Regions from separate parts of the Streptomyces caeni genome, predicted to be linked through region 1. Evidence: riboswitches for the same ligand, from Rfam matches in the RefSeq annotation. Region 1 holds a riboswitch; the other holds the start of a gene.
The links. Region 1 has a riboswitch for S-adenosylmethionine ahead of thrC (threonine synthase). Riboswitches for the same ligand answer to the same signal wherever they lie in the genome.
Positions count from the first base shown of each region.

Region 1 (5,619 bases):
ATGATTAGCACTCGACCCCCCCGAGTGCAAGGCGCGCCCGCGAAGCAGGCTCGATGAGAGGTGGCGGCCGGGAGACCGGTGGGCGCAAGGCACGCCCGCGAAGCAGGCTCGTCGGGGGGTGGTGGCGGGGCGTCAGGGCGCAGGCGTCAGGCCCGTCCCGTGAGGGGACGGGTCAGGTGGTGGCACGAGCGGCAAAGGCTCGCGCGATTCCGGATGGCATTCGGGGCCACCTGGACCGAGGGGCCCGTATCCCGGGTGGGATACGGGCCCCTCGACACGTCGATCAGTTCAGTCGTCGGCGCGTACTTCAGCCGGCCACGCGGACCATGTCGGCCTGCGGACCCTTCTGCCCCTGCGAGATCTCGAACTCGACCCGCTGGCCCTCTTCCAGGGTGCGGTAGCCGTCCATCTGGATGGCGCTGTAGTGGACGAATACATCCGCACCACCGTCGACCGCGATGAAGCCGTACCCCTTCTCCGCGTTGAACCACTTGACGGTGCCCTGAGCCATGCCTAACTCCCCTATTACTGGCCCTTGCACAGATCCACACTTCGCGGATCCGGGTCAGACCTCACCCCCCAACGGTTGGGGGCGTGCGCCGGAACGCGTCGACCGCGGCTGAATGTATCTGTCCAACTGCCGTCTGCAACAGGTCAATCGGACGAGAATTCCGGGCATGGCCGGTCGGGAATGTACGAAGAATTCGCCCGACTTCAGGGCAAGTCGGGCCCGGCAAAAGGAGCGAATGGCGCAAAAGCGCTGCACACTTTGGCTACTTCTTGCCGGATGCACGGCAGGAACTCATGGGCCCCGGTGGGGAAACCGGGAGCGTGTTCCCCAACTGTACCCTGCTCAACCATGGAGAATTGCCCCCTCCGTTTCTCCCGCGGAGAGGGCAATTCGATGAACTCTCGGCGTTCACCCTTACCGAGGGTAACGAACACTCCGCCGAGTGACCGTCAGCCGCCCGCGACCGCCGGGATGATGGAGACGCCCGCACCGTCCGGCGTCGCCGTCTCCAGGCCCTGCTCGAAGCGGACGTCGTCGTCGTTCACGTACACGTTGACGAAGCGGCGCAGCTTGCCCTGGTCGTCCAGGACACGGGCCGCGATGCCGGTGTGGTTCTTCTCCAGGTCGGCGATGACCTCGGCGAGGTTCGCGCCCTCGGCGGGCACCTCGGCCCGGCCGCCGGTGTAGGTGCGCAGGATGGTGGGGATGCGGACGGTGACGCTCATGGGGTTCGACCTCCGGTCGGAGTACGGCTGGCAGGGGATGGGGCGGGCAGGAGGTCAGGCGAGGCCGGCCTCGCGGAACGAGTCGAGGGTGGGGCGGATGGTCGCGGTCAGACCCGTGCCGGCCACCGCGTCGAGGGTCTTGAGGCCGTCACCCGTGTTGAGGACGACCGTGGACTTCGCCGGGTCGAGGACGCCGTTCTCGACGAGCTTGCGCGTGACGCCGACGGTCACGCCGCCGGCGGTCTCCGCGAAGATGCCCTCGGTGCGGGCGAGCAGCTTGATCGCGTCGACGATCTGCTCGTCGTTCACGTCCTCCACCGCGCCGCCCGTGCGGCGCGCGATGTCGAGGACGTACGGGCCGTCCGCCGGGTTGCCGATCGCCAGCGACTTGGCGATGGTGTCCGGCTTCTGCGGCCGGACGACGTCGTGGCCCGACTTGAAGGCGACCGACACCGGCGAGCAGCCCTCGGCCTGCGCGCCGAAGATCTTGTACGGCCGGTCCTCGACGAGCCCGAGCCTGATCAGCTCCTGCAGGCCCTTGTCGATCTTCGTGAGCTGCGAGCCGGAGGCGATCGGGACCACGATCTGGTCCGGCAGCCGCCAGCCCAGCTGCTCGGCGATCTCGTACGCCAGGGTCTTCGACCCCTCCGCGTAGTACGGCCGGAGGTTGACGTTGACGAAGCCCCAGCCCTCTCCGGCCGGGTCGCCGATCAGCTCGGAGCAGAAGCGGTTCACGTCGTCGTAGTTGCCCTCGATGCCGACGAGGTCGCCGCCGTACACCGCGGCCATGACGATCTTGCCCTGCTCCAGGTCGTGCGGGATGAAGACGCAGGAACGCAGTCCGGCACGGGCCGCCGCGGCGCCGACCGCGCCCGCGAGGTTGCCGGTGGAGGAGCAGGAGAGGGTGGTGAAGCCGAAGACCCGCGCCGCCTCCAGCGCCTGGGCGACCACCCGGTCCTTGAAGGAGTGCGTCGGGTTGCCGGAGTCGTCCTTCACATAGAGCCCACCGGTCACGCCCAGCTCGCGCGCCAGGTTGTCGGCCTTGACCAGCTTGGTCCAGCCCGGGTTGAGGTTCGGCTTCTCGGCGACGTCCGCCGGAACCGGCAGCAGCGGCGCGTAGCGCCAGATGTTCGCGGGGCCCGCCTCGATCCGCTTCCGCAGCTCCTCGGTGTCATAGTCCGAGAAGTCGTAGGCGATCTCCAGCGGGCCGAAACACTCCTCGCAGGCGAAGACCGGGCCGAGCGGCACGCGGTGGCCGCACTCACGGCAGGACAGGGCCGCGGCGGGACCGAGATTCACGGAGTTCGTGGTGTTTGCAACTGTCTGCGCAGCCATGTGAGGCGAGGCCCTTTCTCCTCATCTTCCTCACGACGCATCTCGCCGTGAGACGGATTTGGCACCTTCCCTAGCCGGGAGCCTCGCTGTGATGACGAGTGCCGGCTGGAGGGTTGCCGGGGCTTCATCGGGCCGTGTCCCTCTGCCCCTCTGGATGAGCTGTATGCGGTTGTTTCACTGGTATCGGCAGCGGCGGCCCCGACATGCGATGGTCACCGGCGTTGTTCAAGACTGTAACCGAAGGCCAGCAGAGTTGAGATAGTCGTCCGAACCGCGAGACGGATCACACCCCGAGACCCATTCGGAGATCCGCTGATCGCCTTTGACGACCGCTGTCCATCGAACGTACCGTCGTCCGCCGAACGTGAGGAGCCGCAGACTGTGCTGGAAGAAGTCGAGCGCTGGCTGAGCACCCGCTCCTGGTCCGTGACCGACCGTCCGCTCCACCAGATCCTGGCCGCGAAACGCGCCTCGGGCTCCACGGTCAGTGTGGTGCTGCCCGCACTCAACGAGGAGGAGACGGTCGGTGAGATCGTCTCCGTCATCCGCCACGACCTCATGCAGCAGGCTCCGCTCGTCGACGAGATCGTCGTCGTCGACTCCGGCTCCACGGACCGCACCTCCGAGGTCGCCGCGGCGGCCGGGGCGAGGGTGGTGCACCGCGACGCCATCCTGCCGCGTATCCCGGCGGTGCCCGGCAAGGGGGAGGTGCTGTGGCGCTCCCTCCTCGTGACCGGCGGGGACATCGTCTGCTTCATCGACGCGGACCTGAAGGAGTTCTCGTCGGACTTCGTCTCCGGGATCGTGGGCCCGCTGCTCACCGAGCCGGGCGTGGACCTCGTGAAGGCGATGTACGACCGGCCGCTGACGCTGGCCGGCGAGGGCCCCTCCGGCACGGCCGCCGCGGGCCAGGGCGGGCGCGTCACGGAGCTGATGGCGCGCCCGCTGCTGAACATGCACTGGCCGCAGCTGGCCGGTTTCGTCCAGCCGCTCGGCGGCGAGTACGCGGCCCGCCGCTCACTGCTGGAGCGACTCCCGTTCCCGGTCGGCTACGGGGTGGAGCTGGGCATGCTGGTCGACGCCCTGCACCTGGTGGGCCTGGACGCGCTGGCCCAGGTCGACGTGGGCGTGCGCATCCACCGCCACCAGGACGGCCAGGCGCTGGGCCGCATGGCCGCCGCGATCTACCGCACCGCGCAGCTGCGGCTGGCCCGCGGCCATCTGATCCGCCCCTCCCTCACCCAGTTCGAGCGGGGCGCGGACGGCTTCGAGCCGCGTACGTACCGCGTGGACACGGAGGAGCGGCCGCCGATGGCCGAGGTCGAGGAGTACGCGGAGCGCAGGGCCGCCTGACCACGTCCCTTCGGGGGCGCGGGCCGGCGCCGCGGCCCGGCGCCGGTTTCGGCCGTTGTATACGGTTCCGCATACGGCCGAGCCGTACGTTTGAGCGTTTTCGGGTCGGGCTAGGTTTCGAGGCATGGCTTCCACGCATGTGGCTTCGCATCACGCTCGTGTCCTCGTCGCGTCCAACCGCGGCCCGGTCTCCTACGCGCTGGACGAGACCGGAACGCTCACGGCCCGGCGCGGCGGGGGCGGGCTGGTGTCGGGCCTGTCGGCGATCGGCCCGGAGGCGGACGCGGTGTGGGTGTGCGCGGCGCTGAACGACGGGGACCGCGAGGCCGTACGCCGCACGGGTGGCGCACTCGATCCGTCGGACACGGGCGGGCAGCGGGTGCGGATGCTCGACATCGCCCCGCAGGTGCACGCGGACGCTTACAACGGCGTCGCGAACTCAGTGCTGTGGTTCGTGCACCACATGCTGTACCAGACCCCGCTGGAACCGGTCTTCGACGCGGACTTCCGGCGGCGCTGGGCGTCGTACGAAGCGTACAACCGCGCGTTCGCCGAGGCGCTGGCCCAGGAGGCGGCCCAGGAGGCGGCGGTCCTCATCCAGGACTACCACCTCAGCCTGGCCCCCCGGATGCTGCGCGAACTGCGTCCCGACCTCAGGATCGGCCACTTCTCGCACACGCCGTGGGCGCCGCCGGACTACTTCCGGCTGCTGCCCGACGACATCGCGGCGCAGGTCCTCGGCGGGATCCTGGGCGCGGACCGGGCGGCGTTCCTCACCCGGCGGTGGGCGGACGCGTTCACGGACTGCTGCCACGCGGTCCTCGGCCCCGGCATCCCCTCGGGCACCCGCATCGGCGTCCACGGGCTGGGCGCGGACGGGGACTTCCTGCGCAGGCGGGCGCACGAGCCGGACGTGGACGACCGGATGCGCACGCTGCGGGAGCAGATCGGCACGGCGCCCGACGGCAGCGCCCGCAAGGCGATCGTGCGGGTGGACCGCACGGAGCTGTCGAAGAACATCGTGCGGGGGCTGCTGGCCTACGAGGAGCTGCTCCAGTCGCGTCCCGAGTGGCGCGAGCGGGTCGTCCACGTCGCCTTCGCCTACCCCTCCCGCCAGGACCTGGCCGTCTACCGGGAGTACACGGCGGAGGTCCAGCGGGTCGCCCAGGAGATCAACTCGCGTTACGGGACGCCCGGCTGGACCCCGGTGGAACTGCATGTGAAGGACGACTTCGCGCGCTCGCTGGCCGCGTACCGGCTGGCGGACGTGGCCCTGGTGAACCCGATCCGGGACGGCATGAACCTGGTCGCCAAGGAGGTCCCGGTGGTCTCCGACGAGGGTTGTGCGCTGGTGCTGTCGCGGGAGGCGGGTGCGTACGAGGAGCTGGCCGAGGACGCGGTGACGGTGAACCCGTACGACATCCGGGGCACGGCGGTGGCGCTGCACGAGGCCCTGTCGATGCCGGCGGACGAGCGCGCCGAGCGGACGAAGCGGCTGGCCGCGCAGGCCACGGCGCTCCCCCCGGCCCGGTGGTTCCTGGACCAGCTGGCCGCGCTGGACGAGTGAGAGGGGCCGCTTCCGTCCACCTGGTGGACCGCAGCGGTCCCGCCCCCGGACGGGGGCCGGGCCGCTGCGGCCCACCGGGGCGCTCGGCTCGTGGAACAGGGTCCGTAGCTCGTGACCGGGGCCCTTGG
Region 1 covers NZ_JBHUDX010000053.1:148,733-154,351, reverse strand. The annotation lists gene ACFSL4_RS20140 (cold-shock protein) at 308-511, opposite strand; gene ACFSL4_RS20135 (MoaD/ThiS family protein) at 961-1,236, opposite strand; gene thrC (threonine synthase) at 1,291-2,571, opposite strand; SAM riboswitch class I at 2,590-2,732, opposite strand; gene ACFSL4_RS20125 (glucosyl-3-phosphoglycerate synthase) at 2,953-3,924, shown strand; gene ACFSL4_RS20120 (alpha,alpha-trehalose-phosphate synthase (UDP-forming)) at 4,049-5,491, shown strand.

Region 2 (5,619 bases), on a different contig from region 1:
GCCGCCCGAGCGCTGCGGGGCCAGTCGGCGCCGGTGACCTACGGACTGATCGCCCTGTGCTGCCTGATCTTCCTGCTCGGGCCGGCCTCGGGGCTGAACCCGGCCTACGGGTCCGGGGACGCTCTGCCCGCCGCGCAGCGGGCCTATTTCGCCCGCTGGGGCGTGGTGCCGGTCGAGCTGTTCGGCGGGGCGCCGCGGACCGCGCTCACCCCCGCGACGGCGCTGTTCGTGCACGGAAGCTGGGTACATCTGCTGGGCAACATGCTCTTCCTCTACGTCTTCGGGGCGATGGCCGAGGAGCGGATGGGCCATGTGGAGTTCGCCCTGTTCTACGCGGGCTGCGGCTATCTCGCGCTGCTGGGCTACGCCGCCGCCAACGCCGGGTCGGCGCAGACGCTGGTGGGGGCGTCCGGAGCGATCTCCGCGGTCCTCGGCGCCTTTCTGTTCCTGTTCCCCAAGGCCCGGGTGACCAGTCTCTTCCCGTTCCTGCTCTTCCTGCCGCTGCGCTTTCCCGCCTGGGTGGTGCTGCCCTTCTGGGCGACCCTGCAGTGGATGGCGGCGGGCCGTACCACGCAGGGTCCCGGGGTGGCGTACCTGGCCCACCTGGTGGGCTTCTCCCTGGGGTTCGTCTACGCCTGGGTGCGCTACGGGCGTACGAGTAGGGTGAAACCCCCAGCCCAGGCCCCCGAGGGAGAACACCAGCCGTGATCACCGCGATCGTGCTCATCAAGACCAGCGTGGACCGGATCCCCGAGATCGCCGAGTCGATCGCCGCGCTGGACTGCGTCAGCGAGGTCTTCTCCGTCACCGGTACGTACGACCTCGTCGCCATGGTCCGGGTCAAGGCCCACGACGACCTGGCGGACGTCATCCCCGGCCGGATCAGCAAGATCCCGGGCGTGCTGGCCACGGACACCCACGTCGCCTTCCGTACGTACTCGCAGCACGACCTGGAGGCGGCGTTCGCGATCGGCCTCGACAACTAGGGGGTGTTTCGCTGGAAGTCCGTTACGCCACCTGCCGGTGCGAGGGGGGTGCCCCCTGCTCGAACGCAGTCGAGAGCTTGGGGGAGGCCGGTCGTGCGGTTCCCCGCGCCCCTTCGGGGCGCCGCCGAACCGCACCGGACGTCGCGGACGAGCCGTCCCACCGCGTGGAGGAAGCGCTCCACGTGCTCGTCGGGGGTGCCCGCGCCGAAGCTGACGCGGATCGCGTCGAGAGGCCGGTCGCCGGGGGTGCCGCACGCATCCCTGCTCCGCGGATCGCCGCCGACCAGGATGCGCACCAGCGGGTGGGCGCAGAACAGGCCGTCGCGGACGCCGATGCCGTACTCGGCGGAGAGCGCGGCGGCGAAGCGGGAGCTGTTCCAGCCCTCGACGACGAAGGAGATGACCCCGACCCGCGGCGCGTCGTCGCCGAAGAGGGACAGGATCCTGGCCCCGGGGACCTCGGCGAGACCCTCGCGGACCGTGCGGATCAGGTGCTGCTCGCGGGCGACGAGGGTGTCGAAGCTGGCCTCGGTGAGCGCCTTGCAGGCGGAGGCGATGGCATGGGCGCACTCCCGTGAGGCAGGTGAGATCGCCGTGCCGGGCGGCACGCCGGAGGGCGCGCGTCAGCGTCGGCGGCACGGAGAAGGGTGAGAAGGAGGATGCGGAGGCGGGGCTCTGCGGCCCTAGCGCATTCGCTTGCTCACGGAAAGGCTCCCTCGGACGACCAGGACCCCTGGTGAGGCGAGGGGTCCGCGCTTGCCGCAGACCTCGCTGCCTGCGGCCCGGTCTTCACCCGGGGCACCCCGCCACGGACGGAGGGTTGCCGGACAGCCGGCCGGGGCCGAATGACTGTCGCTCATGACCTGGCCGCGACACTACGGGACGTGACCGTCCGACCGCCATGTCTGTCCGGATACCGGGACGGTCACCGGACGCCCGTCTCACCGCACGGGGCGCCGGCGCGAGCGGGACCAGCGCGCACCGAGCAGCACGAAAGCGGCCACGAAGACCACGATGCCGATGACCAGAAGGTAGAAGAGCCCCTTGACGACCGCGCCCACGAGACCCAGCGCGATCGCCACGATGATCAGGAACAGGAACAGCGCCATGAGCGACCACATCCTCCGTCGGTACCGCGCCCGACGCGCTGTTCAGCGGCGCGCCAGGCGGCGTCCCCGGTCGGCTCCGGGTTCGTAGGGCTTGTCGTAGTGCTGGTAGACCTCGGCCTCCCGCTCGACCGGGAGGACATCGTCCACACCCATGGACGGCGCCTTCCTCACCAGCCCCCTGGGGTGCGCCACCTTCACATAGCCCGGCCCCAGGGTCGCCTCGTCGAGGGGGACGAAGACGAGCTTGTAGCGGGTGGGCAGTCCGGTGCGGACGGTGGCCATGGCCGGCGCATCGGTGGCGGTGTCCACGTAGACGGCCTCCAGGGCCCCGATCTTGCGGCCCCTGGGGTCGATCACATCCTGATTGCGCCATTCGCGGATATCGGCTGAGTGAATCATGCCTCGCTCCTTGCGACCGGCGGGTCTCCCACGGGCGTTCCGGCCGGTGCGGGCGTGACCGGCGGGAACCGCCACGCGTTCACTGTACTCCGGCCGCGTCTCCGTCGCGCGCTTGACCTGGCCTTTTACCACCCGGACGGCGGCTTCCCCGCCGCAGTGCGGCAGCAGCACGGGGGGCGATGCGCGGCGGGGCCGATCGTCCCCGAGGCGGCCGCTCGGCCCCGCCGCCCGCTCGTCCCCGGGGGACCGCGGCCCTGAGAAGCCCCGGCCCCGCAGGCGCTACGCGTTGCTGACCGCCACCCACCGGTCCAGGACCCGCTTGGCCGCCCCGGAGTCGATCGACACCGCCGCCTTCTCCATCCCCGCCCGGATCCGGTCCGCGAGCGGGCCCTCCCCCGGTTCCAGCGCCACCAGGGCCGCCGCCGAGTTCAGCAGCACCGCATCGCGCACCGGCCCCGTCTCGCCCTCCAGCAGCCGCCGCGCGACATCGGCGTTGTACGACGCGTCGGCGCCCCTCAGCGCCTCCACCGGGACCAGCTCGATGCCGACGTCCCGGGGGTCGAAGGACTCCTCGGTGACCTTGCCGTCGCGCACGATCCACACCCGGGACGTCGACGTGGTCGTCAGCTCGTCCAGGCCGTCGTCGCCCCGGAAGACCAGGGACGAGTTCCCGCGCTCCGCGAAGACCCCGGCCATGATCGGCGCCATTCTGGGATCGGCGACGCCGATCGCCTGCGTCCTCACCCGGGCCGGGTTCGTCAGCGGACCGAGGAAGTTGAACACCGTCCGGATGCCGAGCTGCCCGCGTGCCGCGGCCACGTGCCGCAGCGCCGGGTGGAACTTCACGGCGAAGCAGAAGGTGATCCCCGCCTCCTCGGCCACTTCCGCCACCCGCTGCGGCGTCAGCTCCAGATTGACCCCGAGCTTCTCCAGCACGTCCGAGGCCCCGGAGGCGGAGGACGCGGCACGGTTGCCGTGCTTGACGACCTTCGCGCCCGTGCCCGCGACCACGATCGACGACATCGTGGAGATGTTCACGGTCCTGGCGCCGTCGCCGCCCGTGCCGACGATGTCGACCGTTTGTCCCGGCACCTCGATCACATTCGCGTGCTCGTACATCGCGCGCACGAGTCCGGTGATCTCCTCGACCGTCTCGCCCTTCGCCCGCAGGGCGACCGCGAACCCGGCGATCTGGGCGTCCGTCGCCTCGCCGCGCATGATCCGGTCCATCGCCCAGGCCGTGTCGTCCGCACTCTGGTCGCGGCCGTCGAGGAGCCCGTTCAGCACCTGGGGCCAGGAACGACCCGCCGCGGTGTCGCCTCCAGCGGGGTGCACAGCGCTCATGAGCCGCTCCTGGGTCATGTCCCGAAGGGGACTGGGTTCTCCTCCGGACCCCCGCCGTGCCGCGGACGGGTCCTCGTCCCCCCGTTCGGGGACAGCTCCACCCTATCCACCCCGGGGCACGGCAAAGGGCCCCGTCCATGCACTGGACGGGGCCCTTCGACCGTGGCGTGGCGCGCGCAGCGATCAGTGGTGGCCGTGGCCGCTCGTGATCTCCTTGTACTCCTCGACCGTGGGCTTGGGGATCTGGTTGTCCTCCCCGTAGTAGGCGTTGCTGAGCTTCGCGCGCAGCTTCTGAGAGCCCTTGACCTTCCGCTCGACGCCGTTCTCGTCGACCGTCGGGCCGATCTCGACCGGCTTGTACTGCTCGTGCGCCGTGAGCGTGTGCAGCTGCTCCTGGCTGAGCGGCTCGTGGACCTCGATGAACTCACCGTGCGGCAGCCGCTTGATGATGCCCGACTCGCGGCCGTGCAGCACCTTGTCGCGGTCGCGGCGCTGGAGGCCGAGGCAGATCCGCTTGGTGATGATGAACACGAGCACCGGCATCACGAAGAACGAGACGCGGACGAACCAGGTGATCGCGTTGATCGACAGGTGGAAGTGCGTGGCCCAGAGGTCGTTTCCACCGCCGACCAGCAGCACGAAGTACCAGGCGATCCAGGCGGCGCCGAAGGCGGTGCGCGTCGGGGCGTTGCGCGGGCGGTCGAGGATGTGGTGCTCGCGCTTGTCGCCGGTGACCCACGACTCGATGAACGGGTAGACCGCGATCGCGACCAGGATCAGCGGGAAGATCACCAGGGGGATGAAGACGCCCAGGACGAGCGTGTGGCCCGCGAAGTTGATCTCCCAGCCCGGCATCGTACGGATCAGGCCCTCGGAGAAGCCCATGTACCAGTCCGGCTGGGCGCCCGTGGACACCTGGTCCGGACGGTAGGGGCCCATCGCCCAGATCGGGTTGATCTGGGCGATCGCCGCGACGATCGCGATGGCACCGAAGACCAGGAAGAAGAAGCCTCCGGCCTTCGCCATGTACACCGGCAGCAGCGGCATGCCGACGACGTTGTTGTTCGTCTTTCCGGGACCCGCGAACTGCGTGTGCTTGTGGTAGAAGACCAGGATCAGGTGGCCGACCACCAGGCCGAGCATGATGCCCGGCAGCAGCAGGATGTGGATCGAGTAGAAGCGGGCCACGAAGTCGCCGCCCGGGAACTCGCCGCCGAAGAGGAAGAACGACAGGTACGTGCCGACGATCGGCACCGACAGGATCGCGCCCTCCATGAAGCGGACACCGGTGCCGGAGAGCAGGTCGTCCGGGAGCGAGTAACCGGTGAAGCCGGTGAACATGCCCAGGACGAACAGCAGGAAGCCGAACAGCCAGTTGATCTCACGCGGCTTGCGGAACGCGCCCGTGAAGAACACGCGCATCATGTGCACGAACATGCCGGCGAGGAAGACCAGCGCCGCCCAGTGGTGGATCTGCCGGATCAGCAGACCGCCGCGGACGTCGAAGCTGATGTGCAGCGTCGAGTTGAACGCCTCGCTCATCAGCTGGCCCTGCAGCGGGACGTAGCTGCCGCGGTACTCCACCTCGTTCATCGACGGGTGGAAGAACAGCGTCAGATACACACCCGTGAGGATGATGATGATGAAGCTGTAGAGGCAGATCTCGCCCAGCATGAACGACCAGTGGTCGGGGAAGATCTTGCGCATGTTGGCCTTGGCCAGGGAGTAGATCCCCAGTCGGCCGTCCGCCCAGTCGGCGACGCGCTCGCCGGCCGGTGCCC
Region 2 covers NZ_JBHUDX010000024.1:42,517-48,135, forward strand. The annotation lists gene ACFSL4_RS10055 (rhomboid family intramembrane serine protease) at 1-708, shown strand, start outside; gene ACFSL4_RS10060 (Lrp/AsnC family transcriptional regulator) at 705-986, shown strand; partial or broken gene ACFSL4_RS10065 (aminotransferase class V-fold PLP-dependent enzyme) at 983-1,552, opposite strand; SAM riboswitch class IV at 1,734-1,850, opposite strand; gene ACFSL4_RS10070 (hypothetical protein) at 1,928-2,095, opposite strand; gene ACFSL4_RS10075 (PRC-barrel domain-containing protein) at 2,138-2,494, opposite strand; gene trpD (anthranilate phosphoribosyltransferase) at 2,774-3,838, opposite strand; gene qcrB (cytochrome bc1 complex cytochrome b subunit) at 4,022-5,619, opposite strand, start outside.
Region 2: another riboswitch for S-adenosylmethionine. It lies ahead of ACFSL4_RS10065 (aminotransferase class V-fold PLP-dependent enzyme); the one in region 1 lies ahead of thrC (threonine synthase).